Regions from separate parts of the Bacillus sp. iso_77 genome, predicted to be linked through region 1. Evidence: predicted binding sites of a transcription regulator. Region 1 holds the regulator's gene; the other holds the start of a gene.
What was found. Region 1 encodes NrdR, which represses ribonucleotide reductase genes. Its sites were predicted from a motif close to AACACNATATATNGTGTT; they were not measured.
Positions count from the first base shown of each region.

Region 2: a site for NrdR is predicted at 1,782-1,799, ahead of nrdI (class Ib ribonucleoside-diphosphate reductase assembly flavoprotein NrdI). Genes of this name have one in related genera too.

Region 1 covers NZ_CM149683.1:2,560,130-2,569,843, reverse strand. Annotated here, with positions in the region: gene polA (DNA polymerase I) at 1-865, shown strand, start outside; gene mutM (DNA-formamidopyrimidine glycosylase) at 891-1,724, shown strand; gene ytaF (sporulation membrane protein YtaF) at 1,899-2,531, shown strand; gene coaE (dephospho-CoA kinase) at 2,545-3,150, shown strand; gene AC0VYC_RS13165 (glyceraldehyde-3-phosphate dehydrogenase) at 3,323-4,345, shown strand; gene speD (adenosylmethionine decarboxylase) at 4,581-4,961, shown strand; gene AC0VYC_RS13155 (hypothetical protein) at 5,146-5,532, shown strand; gene nrdR (transcriptional regulator NrdR) at 5,537-5,995, shown strand; gene dnaB (replicative helicase loading/DNA remodeling protein DnaB) at 6,095-7,516, shown strand; gene dnaI (primosomal protein DnaI) at 7,534-8,463, shown strand; gene AC0VYC_RS13135 (TVP38/TMEM64 family protein) at 8,496-9,134, shown strand; gene ytxC (putative sporulation protein YtxC) at 9,195-9,714, shown strand, end outside.
Region 2 covers NZ_CM149683.1:1,687,871-1,697,584, forward strand. Annotated here, with positions in the region: gene miaA (tRNA (adenosine(37)-N6)-dimethylallyltransferase MiaA) at 1-544, shown strand, start outside; gene hfq (RNA chaperone Hfq) at 570-791, shown strand; gene AC0VYC_RS08525 (YmzC family protein) at 953-1,285, shown strand; gene AC0VYC_RS08530 (hypothetical protein) at 1,365-1,577, shown strand; gene nrdI (class Ib ribonucleoside-diphosphate reductase assembly flavoprotein NrdI) at 1,843-2,235, shown strand; gene nrdE (class 1b ribonucleoside-diphosphate reductase subunit alpha) at 2,195-4,297, shown strand; gene nrdF (class 1b ribonucleoside-diphosphate reductase subunit beta) at 4,315-5,295, shown strand; gene AC0VYC_RS08550 (hypothetical protein) at 5,380-5,997, shown strand; gene AC0VYC_RS08555 (N-acetylmuramoyl-L-alanine amidase) at 6,053-6,811, opposite strand; gene spoVK (stage V sporulation protein K) at 7,132-8,091, shown strand; gene hflX (GTPase HflX) at 8,212-9,474, shown strand; gene AC0VYC_RS08570 (methionine gamma-lyase family protein) at 9,493-9,714, shown strand, end outside.

The sequences.
Region 1 (9,714 bases):
AGGCTTAATGAAAGTGACGCGCAAAGATACGCATAAAGTGCACACAAGATTTAATCAGGCACTTACACAAACAGGAAGATTAAGCTCAACAGACCCAAACCTTCAAAACATCCCGATTCGTTTAGAAGAAGGCCGAAAAATTCGTCAAGCGTTCGTTCCGTCAAAAGAAGGCTGGCTCATGTTTGCAGCTGACTATTCTCAAATTGAGCTGCGTGTACTCGCGCACATTTCTCAAGATGAGAACTTAATTGAAGCCTTTACGCAAGATATGGATATTCACACGAAAACAGCCATGGATGTGTTCCATGTCTCAGAAGAAGAAGTGACTTCCTCTATGAGAAGACAGGCCAAAGCTGTCAACTTCGGAATCGTATATGGAATTAGTGATTATGGACTGTCTCAAAACCTTGGGATTACAAGAAAAGAAGCAGCGGCCTTCATTGAGCGTTATTTAACAAGCTTTAAAGGCGTGAAAACCTATATGGAGGACATCGTGCAGGAAGCAAAACAAAAAGGGTATGTGACCACGCTTCTTAAACGCAGACGATATATCCCAGATATCACAAGCCGTAATTTTAATGTGAAAAGTTTTGCGGAAAGAACGGCAATGAATACACCGATCCAAGGCAGTGCCGCCGATATCATCAAAAAAGCGATGATTGATATGGCACGAAAGTTAAAAGAAGAGAATCTGCAGGCAAATCTGTTATTGCAAGTGCACGATGAACTGATCTTTGAAGCGCCAAAAGAAGAAATCGCCATATTAGAAAAAATCGTCCCTGAAGTCATGGAAAGCGCACTTCAGCTCGATGTGCCGCTAAAAGTCGATTTCGCTTCAGGTCCATCTTGGTACGACGCAAAATAAAGAGAGAGAAAAAGGAGCGAGGAGCATGCCGGAATTACCAGAGGTTGAGACCGTCCGGCGCACTCTTCAGCGGTTAGTCAAAGGAAAAACGATTGAAACGGTCGATATCAAATGGCCAAATATCATCAAACGTCCTGGGGAACCGGAAGAGTTCGCTAGAAGGATGGTAGGAGAAACCATTCAAACCATTGAAAGAAGAGGGAAGTTTCTACTCTTTCATTTAGACCACTATGTGATGGTCTCCCATTTAAGAATGGAAGGGAAATACCGTGTACATGAAATTGGTGAGCCTTATGATAAACATGTACACGTCGTCTTTACGTTCACAGATGGTACCGAACTTCGGTATCATGATGTCCGTAAATTTGGGACGATGCACCTATTTCAGCCAGGTGAAGAAGAAAAAGAACTTCCACTATCACAGCTGGGGTATGAACCTTTTTCAGACTCATTTACACCAGACTATTTATGGGAGCAATTAAAGAAAACCTCCCGCGTGGTCAAAACGGCTTTACTTGATCAAAAAATCGTGGTTGGTCTCGGTAATATTTATGTAGATGAAGTGCTGTTTAAATCAGGCATTCATCCAGAAACAAAAGCGAATCAGCTAAGTCTTGCATCTTGCAAGGTGCTCCACAAACATATTATTGACACGCTTCAAGTGGCTGTTGATGCAGGAGGCAGCACCATTCGCTCCTACATCAATTCACAAGGTGATATTGGGACTTTTCAATTACAGCTTCTTGTATATGACCGGCGGGGAGAACCTTGCCAGACGTGCGGCAGTATCATAGAAAAAACAGTGGTGGGAGGGCGCGGCACTCATTTTTGTGTGACCTGCCAAAAACGCCCTTCATAAAGGTAAGCCGTCAGCATGCTTCCTTTTTGCCATGCATACGATAAAAAACATTCTTTTTTCAGCAAGGTGTAGACTGACACACAGCCCACCTGCTCTTCATATAGTGAAGAAGAGTCTAAGGACGCCTAGAGACTCTTGATCATCGTTGCATGAACAGAAAGGAAGAGTACAGGTATGATTTCGTTTTCGCTTCTGTTTTTAGCTATTGCCGTCAGCATTGACAGCTTTTCTGTAGGTTTTACGTATGGTCTTCGCAAGATGAGGATTCCATTTAAAGCCATCGTTATTATTGCTTGCTGTTCAGGAATTGTGTTGCTCATTTCCATGCTGATTGGCAGCCTGCTCACGACATTCCTCCCTGTCTCAGTGACAGATAAACTGGGTGGAGGCATCTTAATTGCCATCGGACTTTGGGTTCTGTATCAATTTTATAAACCAGCGAAAGAGCGTGATTTGCTCCTTCATGAAAAAACACTTCTCAATGTAGAAGTGCAGTCTCTTGGGCTTGTCATTCATATTTTGCGAAAGCCTACAAGTGCAGATATTGACCGCTCTGGCACCATTAATGGAATGGAAGCGGTGCTTCTTGGAATTGCTTTATCCATCGATGCATTTGGTGCAGGGATTGGTGCAGCGATTCTTGGTTTTTCTCCAATTGTCATGAGCATCACGGTCGCTGTGATGAGTTCTCTTTTTGTATGCATCGGCCTGCGTGCAGGTCATTATTTGGCCAATTGGCGCTGGATCGATAAACTCGCATGCTTACCAGGGCTGTTGCTCATTTTAATTGGGGTGTGGAAGCTGTAAAGGAGGAAACGAATTGACGCTCGTCATTGGATTAACAGGCGGGATTGCTAGCGGAAAAAGCACAGTCTCGCAGATGATAAAAGAGAAAGGCATTCGGGTGGTGGATGCTGATATCATTGCAAAAGAAGCGGTTTCTAAAGGATCGGCTGCCCTTCATCAAATCGTTCAAACTTTTGGTGAAGAGGTTCTTCTGCCAAATGGTGAACTGAACCGGCAGCAGCTTGGTGCGATCATTTTTTCTGATGAAGAGAAAAGAAAAAAGCTCAATGCCATCGTTCATCCTGAAGTCAGAAAGGAAATGCTCGAGCAGCGTGATGAAGGGGTGAGCAACAATGAAACATTTGTTGTGCTTGATATCCCGCTCCTATTTGAGAGCAAGCTGGAAGGGCTAGTCGACCGCATCATCGTTGTGTACACGACGCCTGAATTGCAGCTGTCGCGGCTCATGAATCGAAACGACCTGAGCGAGGAAGAAGCACTGAATCGCATTCACTCCCAGCAGCCTCTTGAGGAAAAATGCCAAAAAGCAGACCGCGTGATAGAAAACACAAAAGATCTTGCTTTTATTAGAAAGCAATTAGAGAACATATTAAACGAATGGGAACATACAGATAAGTAAGAGTACATACAGTACTCTTCTTTTTTTATGCTTTTTTCGTCAATTTCATTGCAAAAAGCAGCCCTTTTTTGAAAATATACGTTTATATACTGGCAATTACATTCTAATGTGATATACTAATTTCATAAATAAATTTATTGAGTATAACACATAATAGAGGAGTGACCTGTTCATGAAGGTAAAAGCAGCGATCAATGGGTTTGGCAGAATTGGACGCATGGTCTTCAGAAAAGCAATGCTTGATGATCAAATTCAAATTGTAGCGGTGAACGCAAGCTATCCTGCCGAAACGCTAGCACATTTAATTAAATATGACACAAATCATGGACGTTACGAATGCGATGTGACAGCAGAAGATGACGCTTTGATTGTCAATGGCAAAAGAGTGCTTTTGCTCAATAATAGAGACCCAAAGCAGCTCCCATGGGGAGAGCTTGGGATTGATATCGTGATCGAAGCAACAGGGAAATTTAATTCAAAAGATCAAGCGATGGGCCATATAGATGCCGGAGCGAAAAAGGTCGTACTTACAGCTCCAGGTAAAAATGAAGACGTTACAATTGTAATGGGTGTCAATGAGGATGATCTTGATCCTGAAAAGCACGTCGTTATTTCAAACGCATCTTGTACAACAAACTGCTTAGCACCAGTTGTCAAGCTGTTAGATGATGAATTTGGCATCGACAACGGCTTAATGACAACGGTTCATGCTTATACAAATGATCAAAAAAATATCGACAACCCCCACAAGGATTTGCGCCGGGCAAGAGCATGTGCCCAGTCCATCATTCCAACGACGACGGGTGCCGCTAAAGCGCTTTCTTTAGTGCTGCCGCACATGAAAGGGAAATTACATGGACTTGCACTTCGAGTGCCAGTTTCTAATGTATCGATGGTTGATCTTGTGGTCGACTTGAAAAAAGATGTCACAGCAGAAGAGGTCAATGCTGCCTTTGCAACGGCTTCAAAAACATCTCTTGCTGGCATATTAGATTACACCGATGAACCACTTGTCTCCACAGACTTTAACACAAACCCTTATTCTGCTGTCGTTGATGGACTTACAACGATGGTGATGGAAGGCAGAAAAGTAAAAGTTCTTGCATGGTATGACAATGAATGGGGCTATTCTTGCAGAGTGGTTGATCTTGTAAAGTTTGTTGGTTCCCAGATGAAAGAGCTTTCAGCTGTTTGAAATGAAGAAGACTGAACGTCCCTTTTCAAGAAATGAGAGAAAATCCCACTAAAAACACAGCTTGCAAAATGGGTCTAAACAAAGTATACTATTTTTCGTGAACTTCTTGTTCGCAGACTCATTCGGGTATACTTAAAGGGTTAGGACCTCTTTGGACTAACTTTCCCCCGTGGTATATGTCCGGTCCGGCTGCTTAGAACTTCACTCTTTCATTCTTGTTTAAGGGGGGTCCATGATGGAAACAATCGGACGTCACGTTATCTCCGAGTTATGGGGATGCGACTGTGATAAACTGAACGACATGGATTTTATTGAAAAAACGTTTGTAAATGCAGCTTTGAAATCAGGAGCTGAAGTAAGAGAGGTTGCTTTTCACAAATTTGCACCTCAAGGAGTAAGTGGAGTTGTCATTATTTCTGAATCTCATCTGACAATTCACAGCTTTCCTGAACATGGTTATGCGAGCATAGATGTTTATACTTGCGGCGATCTAGATCCGAATATTGCAGCAGATCATATCGGAGATGAACTAGGTGCTGAAACAAGAGAAAACATCGAAATTCCTCGAGGCATGGGACCTGTACAAGTGAAACAGGCGCAAGCCAAAGCACTGTAAACATAAAAAAGATTGCAATGGGAGCTGGCCAAAAGCATTAAATGCCTTTGTGTTATGCTCCTTTTTATATTTGTTCTATACACGACATCCAGCATGATCCAACCTGTCTATACTTTTGTTCTAGGAAAACAAAGGTTTTTTTTATAAAATAAAGAAGAGGGTTTATGACAAAGGGGATACGTGTATGACTTTAGGACAAAAGCTCAAACGATTCATTTCAAATCATACAGAAACATCTGACCATCATCCAGTGTCAGAGCTGAAAAGCCATTACTACAAATCGACACAAACTCAAGTTTTCCAAGCGGTAGAAGCCGTTCTTTCAAGAAACGATTCCTATCAAGTGACATCTGTTTCAGCAGAACGAGGTGAAATCAGCGCAAACATACGAACGCCGAAAAAAGCTTTTCTCGTGGCGACTGTCATTTCAATTCGTCCTTTTGAAACAGCTGTCGATTTTAATGTGACAACAGAAACAGCACTGCCAACAGACTTTGGCTACAGTCAAAAGGCTGTTTTGTCCCTCTATAAAGAACTAGACAAACAACTTCCAAGAAGAGATCGGAGCTGATGAAATGAAATGTCCCACATGTCAGCACCTTGGCACAAGGGTGCTTGATTCAAGACCAGTAGATGAAGGGAAGTCCATCCGTCGGAGAAGAGAGTGTGAAAGCTGTCAATATCGCTTTACGACGTTTGAAAAATTAGAAGAATTGCCATTGATTGTGGTGAAAAAAGAAGGAATTCGAGAAGAATTCAGCCGGGAAAAGATGCTGAGAGGCCTCATCAAAGCATGTGAAAAACGTCCTGTCGCTTTAAAACAGCTCGAGGATGTCTGCTTTAACATCGAGAAGGAATTGCGTAACCAAGGCATGTCAGAGGTGAAAAGCGAGCTTGTAGGGGAAATGGTGATGGACGAGCTGGCGAAAATCGATGAAGTGTCTTACGTCAGGTTTGCCTCGGTTTACCGTCAATTTAAAGATATCAATGTATTTATTGATGAATTAAAAGATTTATTAAAGAAAGAACGCTAAAAAAGAGCTGAAGATTCTTCATGCTCTTTTTCCTGCGTAAAGCGTAAAACGCAAAAAGAGTGTACAATGAAGACAACCGTATTAAGGGAGGATCAGCATATGACAGAGCATTGGAAGGAAGTGCTAGCCGTCGATCCGTATGTCGTCAAAAGCGCTTCATTGCTCGGTGACATCGATAGACAGCTTATTACTCTTTTATATCAGCCGCTTATTGGCATGTCCGCTTTCAGTTTATACATGACGCTGTGGGGAGAGCTGGAACAAAATCGAATGTGGGGGAAACCCGCACCTCACCGTCAGCTGATGGTGATGCTGCAAACGAATTTAAATGATATTTTTGAGGAGCGTTTAAAGCTTGAAGCGATCGGATTACTCCGCACATATGAACAGGAAACGGAAGAAGGCAGACTGTTTACATATGAGCTCGTGCCGCCGCTGAGACCGGATGAATTTTTCCAAGACGGTATGCTGAATGTCCTTTTGTATCATCGGGTAGAGAAAGCAAAATATATGCAGCTTCGTGATTATTTTTCTTATCCAGGAGTTCCTGCTGATGCAAAGAACATCTCCCGATCGTTTGAAGAAGTGTTTCACGTCTTGCAGCCAGGAGAGCGCAAGATGACAGAGGAAATCAATCAGGCGTCATCGCTTGACGAGGGCTACGAATATGTGACAGTTGGCTCAAGTCAGCCTGCACCGCTTTCAGATGAATCTTTTGATTTTGATCTATTGTTAGCAGGCATGTCGGACATGATGATTCCAAGAAAAGCTTTGACAAAGCAAGTGAAAGAGACAATTAAGAAGTTAGCGGTCGTCTATGGCATCACCCCGCTGCAAATGCAAAATATTGTCGCAGGTGCCTGTGGTTCAGATCAGATGATATCAACTGAGGATCTGCGAAAAGCAGCGAGAGACTGGTATCAAATTGAATACAGAGGCGAACAGCCGAAGCTGATTGATCAAAAACAGCCAAGACATTTACGTCACAATGTCACGCAGAATTCAGGTGCAGATGCACCTGATGCGAAATTGATTGAAAAGCTTGATCATATTTCGCCTAGAGAGCTTCTAAAAGATATGGCAGATGGCATTGAGCCGACGTATGCAGACTTAAGAATTGTTGAAGATATTATGCTTGAGCAGCAGCTAGAGCCTGGGGTCATGAATGTCCTGATCTACTATACACTGCTAAAAACGGATATGAAGCTGTCCAAAACATATATGCAGAAAATCGCCGCCCACTGGGTGCGAAAGAAAATCAAAACCGTGGCAGCTGCTATGAAAATTGCAAAAGAAGAAAATAGGCAAATGACAGAATGGGCACAGCAAAAAAATAAGCGTCAATCATATGGATCAGGAAAAGTGATCCGCGAGGAGAAGCTGCCTGACTGGATGAAAGAAGCTGAAACGAAAGAACAGCCAAAAGAACAGACAGATAACTTATCTACAGAGGACCTCGAACGAGAAAAAGAAAAATTGTTAGATCAGTTTAATAATATGAAAAAGTACAATGCACATTAATGTGAGGTGAGATGGAGATGAAACCGATCGGTCGTTCATTTGATCAGCTAAAAGGACGGGTAGATTTTCGCGTGAGATACAATCAGATTAAAGAAAGTGTCCTAGCTGATGAAGATGTAAAAGCTTTTTTAAAGGAGCATCAAGAGGACATCCAAGAAGACATGATCAATCGCAGCTTGAACAGGCTCTTTGAATATGTACAACAATCAAAGGGTTGTTCTTACTGCTTAGAGGAAGAGAATGTAAATGTCATTTTAGACGGGTATCACCCGAAGCTTGTGATCAAAGGTCAGAGCATTGATATTGAATATTCCCCTTGTCCTGTCAAACTGCGGCTTGATAGACAGAAAAAACAGCAAGAACTCATGAAAAGCATGTACATTCCGCAGAATGTTCTTCAAGCGACGTTTGCTGATTTAAATGTGGTTGGAAGACAAGAAGTCATTCAAAAAGTAGGTCAATTCTTGCAAAGTTATGATGAAACAGGTAAGGGAAAAGGCCTCTATTTACATGGAAAGTTTGGGGTCGGAAAAACATTTATTCTGGCAGCAATTGCGCAGCAGTTAGCGGTAAAAGAGTATCCATCTCTCCTTGTATACGTGCCTGAATTTGTGAGAGAGTTAAAAAATTCGTTAGCCGATCATACACTCGAAGAGAAGCTGAATATGGTCAAATCAACACCAATTTTAATGCTTGATGATATTGGAGCAGAGTCGATGACAAGCTGGGTACGAGATGAACTTTTAGGAACAATCTTGCAATACCGCATGGCAGAGCAGCTGCCGACTTTTTTCTCTTCTAATTTCTCACCGAATGAGTTAAAACATCACTTTACGTACTCGCAGCGCGGGGAAAAAGAAGAGGTGAAGGCAGCTCGATTAATGGAACGTATTCTCTACCTAGCTGAACCAGTTCTGCTTGAAGGGGAAAATCGCCGTCATTTATAAAAAGATAGGTCACGTGAAGGGGAGCGGATGAAATGAATAAAAGAAAATGGCTGCTTTTCCTCGTGATTGGCGTCCTAGCTGCTGTGCTATGGTGGCTCAACAAACAGCATTTTCAACTGTCGCCGAAAGATGTGAAGAATTGGATTCTTCAATTTGGGATGCTAGCTCCCTTTGTCTTTCTTTTCTTATCGCTTTTTCGTCCATTTGTGCTTGTCCCTCTCACCGTCTTTTCGATAGCAGCAGGTTTGGCATTCGGCAGTGTCCTTGGGACCATTTATGCCTTAGCTGGTGCGACAGCAGGTGCAACAGGATCTTTCCTGCTTGCCTCAACCTTCCGTTCAAACAAGCAGGAAACCGAATCAAGCAATCGGAAGCTAAAAGCGGTGACGTCCCGTATTCAAGAGCATGGATTTCTTTATATCCTCTTATTACGCATTGCGCCCATTCACTTTGATTTTGTCAGTTATGCCGCAGCAGCTTCACGTGCGAATTATCGTGCATTTGCGGCGGCGACTTTTTTAGGGTTAATACCTGGTACTGTGGCGTTAAATGTCCTTGGATCAAGCTTTGTGAGCGGAAATTATGCCGCCTTAGCGATTGTTTGTTTGATTTATTTGATCTTTATCTCAGTGCCACTGATTTTAAAAAGAAAGATGCCTGATTTATTTTAGGCGTCTATTTTTTATGTTCCCCCCATATATATGTAACAGATGTCGTTAGGGGGGACAAACATGCTTGAAATAATCTTTGAAGATGAATATGATACCGCCGCTTTTTTACATCTTGCTGAACACTTGGACAGTCGGCATCACATTTCGATTCAACAAGGGAAAGACCGGCTTCTCATAGAAGCGAAGAAATCAGGAGAAGCCATAGAGCACATTGTGCGGACATTACTGATTCACTTTTTTTTGGAATGCAAAGAAAATGAACGCATGCGCAGCATCCTTGAAAACACATACTTATTTAAAGATCCAGAAGAGCAGCACCAAATTCTTTCAATCGCCCATAGCATCATGAAAGGGGATCTAGATGATATTCCTGGAATTCATCAAGACCCACCGAGGGAGGATCTGTTAAAAAAAGAGCTTGAGACGATTTCTTTACAGAAAGGTGTTTTTTCCATTGGTTCATTTATGACATTTAGGCTCTCAGCGTATGACAGAAGGCTGAAGAACTATGTTGAAGTATCCATTGAAGAATATAAAATGGAACAAGAATATCAAAACTTTATTCAATCCCTTCGAGACT
Region 2 (9,714 bases), 870 kb from region 1:
ACCGATCAAGCTGTATGAAAAGCTAAAAGAAGCCGATCCTGACGCTGCAAAAGCGATTCATCCGAATAACGTCCGCCGCGTGATCAGAGCGCTTGAAATCATCCATACAACAGGTCAGAAAATGTCTGATATGCAAAACGGGCATCAAGAAGTTCCTCTTTATGACACTGCCTTCATTGGGCTGAAAATGGACCGAGAGCTTTTGTACGAGCGCATTCATCAAAGAATTGATATGATGTTAGATGAAGGCTTAATTGAAGAAGTGAGCGCACTTTATCAATCTGGTTTGAAAGATTGTCAGTCTGTTCAAGCGATTGGTTATAAAGAGTTGTATGCCTATTTTCAAGGCGATTGCTCACTGGATGAAGCCATCCAGCAATTAAAACAAAATTCCCGCAGATATGCGAAGCGTCAGTTTACGTGGTTCCGTAATAAAATGGATGTCACCTGGTTTGATATGACACCACCTTGCCACTTTTCGGACAAAAAAGAGGAAATTTTCGCATATATAGCAGGAAAGCTTGGACTTAAAGCGAAACTGTAGTTATCAGAATCAAGGAGGACGAAACATGAAACCGATTAATATTCAGGACCAATTTTTGAATCAGATCCGCAAAGACAATACATTTGTCACAGTATTTTTACTGAATGGCTTTCAGCTTCGCGGTCAAGTAAAGGGATTTGACAATTTCACGGTGCTGCTTGAGACAGAAGGGAAGCAGCAGCTTATTTATAAACATGCGATTTCAACATTTGCACCTCAAAAAAATGTAAATCTTGAATTAGAATAAACACCCGTTTTCACCAATAGCCCCATGCAGCTGCGAATAAACCGGCCGAAACCCGCTACGTTTTTTGTCAGTGCAGAGGGGCTATTTTGTATGCCATGAAACTTTTCTGTCCAAGTTGCGTATAAATCCTTATTGGACATTTAAAAGGTGAGGGGATTTATATGGAAAATGCAGAGCTTGAATTGAGAAGGATTCGAGTGATCCTTCTTTTGATTGGAATCGTTGTCTTATTTGGATCATGCGCCATCTCGAACATCGAAACGAGACAAGAAAGTTGGCATAACCATTCTAATGAGCATGATGGGAGCCATGTTGATGGTCTTTTACCATCATCTGTTGCGCTAAAAAATAATCACATTGCTGTTGTGAAAGATGATGAAGTACATGTATACCGGTTTGATGAAAAAGAAGGAGAGCTGACGCTCATTACGACAAAGTACATAGATGAATGGGATGAAGATGATGGTGATAGTGAAGACTTTGATGAAGAGTAAGCACGTAAATTTACAAATGAATGTGAAGTCGCTACACTATAAACATGCATCAGACATCTAGACAGAAAAGGATGAGTTCATGACACACAAAATTAAAATTAATCATTGGGAACAAACTTGTGAAGATGACTCCTGTTTCGAATATGGAACAAGCGTTTCTGTAAACGGGAAAGAGTTAGTAAGAGAAGCCTCGATCGTCTCTGCGCTTGAAGCGGTGCTCAAAGAATTAGGTGTTGAAGTGGAAATAACAGAAGTGTCAGAAGATTTACAGTGCGATGCCTACAAAAAATAAAACAAAAAGTCTAGTCTACTAAGCGATTTTTTTTCGTGTTATGATAGATTTCGGTTTCAGTTGAATAGGGAGTAGGGCAGTCTATTTTTAGAACCTGCTCTGCTCTATTTATTTGAACGTACGAGTTCGGCTATGAATGTTCGGCCGGGTTGGTTGATTTTTTTCGTTTCGAGTATCTATATGTTGTGTTTTGAAAAAACATAGTATACTATATATAGTGAATAACGGAATGATCAACAATACTAAAAACTAGGTCGTGATGGAATTGATTCAAATCGTATTTGATTCAAAAACAGGAAATGTTCAACGCTTTTTGGACAAGACCCCTTTTACAGACAAACGAAAATTGACTGGAGAAGAGTTTTTGGATACGCCGTTTATTCTCGTCACCTTTACGACAGGATTTGGACAAGTCCCTGGTACCACTCAGTCATTTTTAGAGAAAAATGCGCACCTTTTACTAGGTGTAGCGGTGAGTGGGAACAAAGTGTGGGGAGATAACTTTGCCAAAAGCGCCGATACGATTTCTAAACAATATCAAGTTCCTATTTTGCACACCTTTGAACTAAGCGGAACAAAAAGGGATGTTGAATTGTTTACACAGGAGGTAGAAAGAATTGTCACAAAATCAGGTTCCAAAGTGGATACAATTAAATAACGAGATTATGATTCAAAAAGAAGGAAAGTTTCAGTTCGACAAGGACAAAGAAGCTGTACATAGTTATTTCGTAGATTATATTAATCAAAACACGGTCTTCTTTCATAATCTAGAAGAGAAGATTGATTACTTAATAGAAAACGACTACTATGAGGAAGAATTTTTAAGACAATACAGCATGTCAGATATTAAAGAAGTATTTGAAGCTGCATATGCCAAGAAATTTAGATTCCCATCATTTATGAGTGCGTTTAAGTTTTACAATGACTATGCACTGAAAACAAATGACAAAAAGAAAATCCTTGAACGCTATGAAGACCGCATTTCAGTTGTGGCTCTTTTCTTTGCGGGCGGAGACAAAAAGAAAGCACTTGAGTTTGTGGAACTGATGATCAACCAAGAGTATCAGCCAAGTACACCAACATTCTTAAACGCAGGCCGTAAAAGACGTGGTGAGCTGGTGAGCTGCTTCTTGCTTGAAGTGAATGACTCATTAAACGATATCTCAAGAGCCATTGATATTTCCATGCAGCTGTCTAAATTAGGTGGCGGCGTCAGCTTGAACCTTTCAAAGCTTCGTGCGAAAGGTGAAGCAATCAAAGATGTTGAAAATGCGACCAAAGGTGTCGTAGGCGTCATGAAACTTCTTGATAATGCATTCCGATATGCAGATCAAATGGGACAAAGACAAGGTTCAGGCAGTGCCTACCTGAATATTTTCCACAGAGATATTAATGATTTCTTAGATACGAAAAAAATCTCTGCGGATGAAGATGTTCGTGTGAAAACACTTTCGATCGGTGTCGTCATCCCAGATAAATTTATCGAGCTTGCTAGAGAAGATAAAACAGCTTACACATTCTATCCTCATACAGTTTATAAAGCTTATGGACAGCATCTTGATGAGATGGATATGGAAGAAATGTATGACGAGCTTGTAGAAAACCCGAAAGTCAAAAAAGAAAAAGTCAATCCGAGAAAACTTCTTGAAAAATTAGCTGTTCTGCGCTCAGAATCAGGCTACCCATATATCATGTTCCAAGATAATGTGAATAGAGAGCACGCTCTGAACCATATTTCACGTGTGAAATTCTCAAACCTTTGCTCAGAAGTCCTTCAAGCTTCAGAAGTCTCTTCTTACACGGACTATGATCAAGATGATGAGATCGGACTTGATATTTCTTGTAACCTTGGTTCTTTAAATATCATGAACGTGATGAAAAACAAATCCATTGAAAAAACAGTCAAGCTTGCAACGGACTCACTTACACTTGTGTCTGAAACAACAGATATCCGCAATGCACCAGCTGTTAGAAAAGCGAACAAAGCGATGAAGTCAATTGGACTTGGTGCGATGAACCTTCACGGGTATTTAGCTCAAAACCAAATCGCTTATGAAAGTGAAGAAGCAAGAGATTTCGCTAATACGTTCTTTATGATGGTGAACTATTACTCCATTAAGCGTTCAAGTGAGCTTGCAAAAGAAAAAGGGGAAACATTCCACCGTTATGAGGGCTCTGGTTATGCAACAGGTGAGTACTTCAATAAATACGTAGAAAATGATTTCACTCCAAAAACAGAAAAAGCAGCTGCGCTATTTGAAGGGATGCACATTCCAACAAAAGAAGATTGGACAGCACTTAAAGATTTTGTAGCGGAAAATGGCATGTATCATAGCTATCGATTATGTATTGCGCCAACAGGTTCTATTTCGTATGTTCAATCGGCAACAGCGTCTGTGATGCCAATTATGGAACGTATCGAAGAAAGAACATACGGAAACAGCAAAACGTATTATCCAATGCCAGGACTTTCAGCACAAAACTGGTTCTTCTATAAAGAAGCATACGATATGGACATGTTTAAAGTGGTCGATATGATCGCAACCATTCAGCAGCACGTCGATCAAGGAATCAGCTTTACATTATTCCTAAAAGATACGATGACAACGCGTGACTTAAACCGCATCGATCTTTATGCACACCATAAAGGCATTAAGACACTTTATTATGCAAGAACGAAGGATACAGGGCAGGAAGGCTGTCTTTCTTGTGTTGTTTGATTAAAGGAGAGTTTAACGTGACAAAAATTTATGATGCAGCCAACTGGTCAAAACACGAAGACGATTTTACACAAATGTTTTACAACCAAAACGTCAAGCAATTCTGGCTTCCAGAGGAGATTTCCTTAAACGGGGATCTCTTAACATGGAAATATTTAGGTGAAAAAGAGCAGGATACGTACATGAAAGTACTGGCTGGACTGACGTTACTTGATACAGAACAAGGAAATACAGGAATGCCGATAGTGGCTGAACATGTGGACGGTCATCAGCGTAAAGCCGTGTTAAACTTTATGGCCATGATGGAAAATGCAGTGCATGCAAAATCATACTCAAATATCTTCATGACGCTAGCACCGACTGAAACGATTAGTGAAGTATTTGAATGGGTCAAGAAAAATAAATTCTTGCAAAAGAAAGCAGATATGATTGTAGGTCTGTACCGTTCCATTCAAAAGGATGACCCAATTTCCTTATTTAAAGCAATGGTTGCTTCAGTGTATTTAGAAAGCTTCCTATTCTATAGCGGCTTTTACTACCCGCTATATTTCTACGGTCAAGGAAAGCTCATGCAAAGTGGTGAAATCATTAACTTGATTTTGCGCGATGAAGCGATTCACGGTGTGTATGTTGGATTATTAGCACAAGAAATTTACAACAAACAAACACCTGACGTGCAAAAAGAGCTTTATGATTTCTCTATCGATCTGCTTAATGAGCTTTATGAAAATGAACTTCATTACACTGAGGATATTTATGACCAAGTCAATTTATCGCATGATGTGAAAAAGTTCATTCGTTACAATGCCAATAAAGCGTTAATGAACCTTGGATTTGCCCCTTACTTTGAAGAAGAAGAGATCAACCCAATTGTATTGAACGGACTCAATACAAAAACAAAGTCACATGACTTCTTCTCAATGAAAGGGAACGGCTACAAAAAGGCAACAGTTGAGCCGTTAAAAGATGACGATTTCTTCTTTGGAGATGAATCATAATTAAAACGCAAAAGTCAAAACGCATCACTCGTTTTGGCTTTTTGCCATTTCTAACAATGTGTTACATACTGGAGGTTACCGAACATGGGAAAAATGGACGAAATGATTTTAGTTGCACCGCGCGCACGCGTGTTCCAAAACGAAACACTTGCGTTTAATGGTGTGAATAGTGAAGAGAAAACAATCAGCACCATTATGAAAGAAATCGAAGAACACTTCGAGCAGATGCGAAGAGGCGATGCAGAAGAAAATCCTGACTTCAAACAGCCGATACCTTATGTCGTGATTAAGCGTGAGGACGAAGTGTATGTATATGAAAGACTTCAAGGCGGGGGAGAGACTCGCTTACATCATAAGTTATCTCTTGGCTTTGGCGGTCATATGAATTTCATTGAAGGAAAAAAATTTGCTGAGATTCTAAAAGAAAATACCGATCGTGAACTGGACGAGGAACTTTCGATTCAAGAAGAAGACAAACTTGAGATGAAAACCCTTGGACTCATTAATGATGATGATAACAGTGTCGGCCGTGTGCACATCGGACTGTTATCAGCCCTTGAATTATCGCCGGGTGCTTATGTAGAAGTAAAAGAAACAGATCAAATCTCAGGCAAATGGATGAAAGTAACAGATTTGAAAAAGCCTGAGTATTTCGATCGTCTTGAAACATGGTCTCAATTTGTCGTGAACATTTTAGCATAATTGGATAGACAACAAACCGGCTCTAAAGATGACTTGAGCCGGTTTGTTTTTTAGATTATTGAAAAACGAATGCGTCGTGACCGGCCTGCTTTAATCGGGCGACGAGGTCATCTGCATTTTGCTTTGAACGGAAAGCGCCAGCTTGGACTCGGTACATGCCGCTATCCAGTACGACCAGCGCTTCAAATCCTTTGGATCTGAGTGTAGCTGCTAGTTCATCCGCATTGGCTTTGACCTTGAAAGCCCCTGCTTGCACTTTATATAGGTTACTTGCTTTTTTTTTCAATTGAAGGGCTTTTTCTAATCCAGTGGCATGAGCACGAGCGATCCCTTGAAGGAAAGTAGCGTTACGGAGCTTATTTGCATCAGCTACCGTATCAATGAAACCGTTTTCAGTTAAAATGGCAGACATAGAAGTTTCCCGCAGAACGTGGAAGTTCGCCGTTTTCTTGCCGCGGTCGGCAAAATCAACGGAGCGGACAATCTCATCATGAAGGGCATTGCGATACGTGGTGGTTGGTGCTGAAACGCCAGGGTACACATAACTTTCAAAACCTGTGCCTCCGCCAGCATTAATATGAATAGACACGAAATAGTCAGCTCCCCAGCTGTTTGCCGCATTCGTACGCTGGGATAACGTGACGGATTGGTCAATTGAACGACTTAAGCGGACGGAAACCCCATCATATTCACTAATCAACATATCTCTCAGAAAAAGCGCAATTTGCAGTGTGATATTTTTCTCCAAAAGTCCATTAGCAGCAGCTCCAGAATCTGTTCCTCCGTGGCCAGGATCAATAAAAATTTTCACCATCTATTCATCACCTCGTCTTTATTTTATGAGGAAATAGAAAAATTGCCTGTACAAAATGCGGAAATCATTGAGACTCTTTTCTGCACAATTTGTGATGAAAAAGCGCCATTTTTCTAAGAAAAAACAAATTGTTGGTTTGTCCGCCCGAAATGGATGAATACAATGGAAATAGCACATCATTTCCTGGGAAACCGCACAATTCCCTACAATAACCAGTATCTCGGGTCATTTTGACAGTAAACCGATGCTAGTGCGGGCGATTGTCACGATTACAGCTCCACCCGAATAGATTAAAGAGAGAAGAGCGAGAGGTGAATACGTTGGAGCGAGCTGTCACATATAAAAATAACGGCCAAATCAACATTATACTTAATGGACAGAAGCAAGTATTGGTTGATGCAGATTCAGAGGCAGAATACCTAGAGGCCTTGCAAAAAAATGAGGCCAAACACAGCATCTTACGAGAAATAGAACGAGAAATGAACAGCCTTGTCGGGATGGATGAAATGAAACGAAACATAAAAGAAATTTATGCTTGGATTTTTGTCAATCAAAAAAGACAAGAACAAGGATTAAAGGTAGGAAAACAAGCGCTTCATATGATGTTTAAAGGAAATCCTGGCACAGGGAAAACAACGGTTGCACGGCTTGTCGGGAAGCTTTTCTTTGAAATGAATGTTCTTTCAAAGGGGCACTTAATTGAAGCAGAACGAGGAGATCTGGTTGGAGAGTACATTGGACATACAGCTCAAAAAACAAGAGATTTGATTAAAAAATCACTAGGCGGCATTTTGTTCATCGATGAAGCCTATTCTCTTGCCCGCGGAGGAGAGAAGGATTTCGGGAAAGAAGCCATTGATACCCTTGTAAAACATATGGAGGATAAGCAGCATGAATTCATCCTCATCTTAGCTGGATACTCCAAGGAAATGGATCATTTTCTTTCTCTAAATCCTGGTCTGCAATCGAGATTTCCGATCAATATCAACTTCCCTGATTATACGGTCGATCAGCTGATGGATATTGCAAAACGAATGATGGCAGATCGGGAATATGTCTTTACCCAAGAGGCAGAATGGAAACTGCGAGACTATTTAATGCACATCAAGAGCACAACGAGTCCTGCCAAATTCAGCAACGGCCGTTTTGTGCGAAACACCATTGAAAAAGCGATTCGAACTCAGGCGATGAGGCTGCTTCTTGTGGATCATTATGATAAAAAAGATTTACTTACGATTAAAAGCCATGATCTGCAAATGAAAGAGGATACGCCTTCTTGAAATGGCGTATCCTTTTTGTAAAGAGACAAGAAATTAAACCTTCCGAATGGTGGTATACGTGTGATGTGTTTGGTATGATGGTACTACTGAAACTTAAGTACAGAAAGGAAACAACTGACGTTGAATGAACATGAAATGATCGAAAAAGCGATCCTTGTCGGCTGTCAACTGCCGCATATAACGGATGAACGCTTTCAATATTCTATGGAAGAATTAGCTTCCTTAACCAAAACAGCTGGCGGTGAAGCTGTCAGCATCATGACGCAAAAAAGAAATAGACAGGACAGCGCGACTTACATCGGGAAAGGGAAAGTGGAAGAGCTTGAAGTGCTTTGCGACGAGTTAGACTGTGACGTTATTATTTTTAACGACGAGCTTTCGCCTAGCCAGTTAAAAGCTTTGGCGACTGCCTTAGATGTGAAAATCATTGACCGTACGCAATTGATTCTAGACATTTTTGCCAAAAGAGCCCGTACAAGAGAGGGGAAGCTGCAAATAGAGCTTGCCCAGCTTCAGTATGCCTTGCCAAGACTGAGTGGACAAGGGATCAGCCTTTCAAGACAAGGCGGCGGAATTGGCGCAAGAGGTCCAGGTGAAACAAAACTTGAAACAGACAGACGTCATATTCGAAACCGCATACACGAAATTCACGGACAACTGTCTGCAGTCAAAGAACATCGCACGAGATACCGGGAACGACGGAAGAAAAATGGCGTATTCCAAATCGCTATTGTCGGGTACACAAATGCCGGGAAATCTACATTGTTTAACCAGTTAACAGAAGCGGATAGCCATGAAGAAGATTTGCTGTTTGCCACACTTGACCCAATGACGCGTAAAATGACACTTGAATCTGGCTACAGTGTACTGATTTCCGATACAGTTGGTTTTATTCAAGACCTTCCAACCACACTGATTGCAGCATTTCGTTCCACTCTTGAAGAAGTAAAAGAAGCAGACTATTTGCTTCATGTGATCGATTCTTCGAATGAGGATTATGAAGGGCATGAACGAACGGTTCATAAGCTTTTAGAAGAATTAGAAGCTGACCGTATTCCGATGCTGACAGTCTATAACAAAAAAGACCAAATCCGGCCGGATTTTATCCCTTCCTCAAAGCAGCGCCACATTTTAATCAGTGCTAGGCGCGAGGAAGATGTGAAGCGGTTAAAAGCGGATATCATGGCTGAACTGAAAAAAGATTTTTTAAAGCCATATCATGTAAGAATTCCGGCATATGAAGGGAAACTCATATCTGCCTTAAAGTCAGAAACCTTGGTGGAATCACTGGAATTTCAAAAGGAAGCAGAGCTTTATGACATCACTGGATTTAGTGGTGAGGAGCAAACCATATTAGGACAAATCAAGAAGTATATGTTGTAGGAAAGGAATTAAATCACGATGTTTCACACTTTAAAACATGGCACCATTTTAGAAAAAATAGCAGCAGAAGCAGAACAAGACATTTCACAAATACATCAGCAAATTGATCGAAAGAGCGAACAAAATGAGTGGCGGGTTCTTGAAAGCTACCGGAAACATAAAGTCAGCGACTCTCATTTTAACCCGACAACTGGTTATGGCTACGATGATATGGGAAGAGACACGTTAGAAAAGATCTAT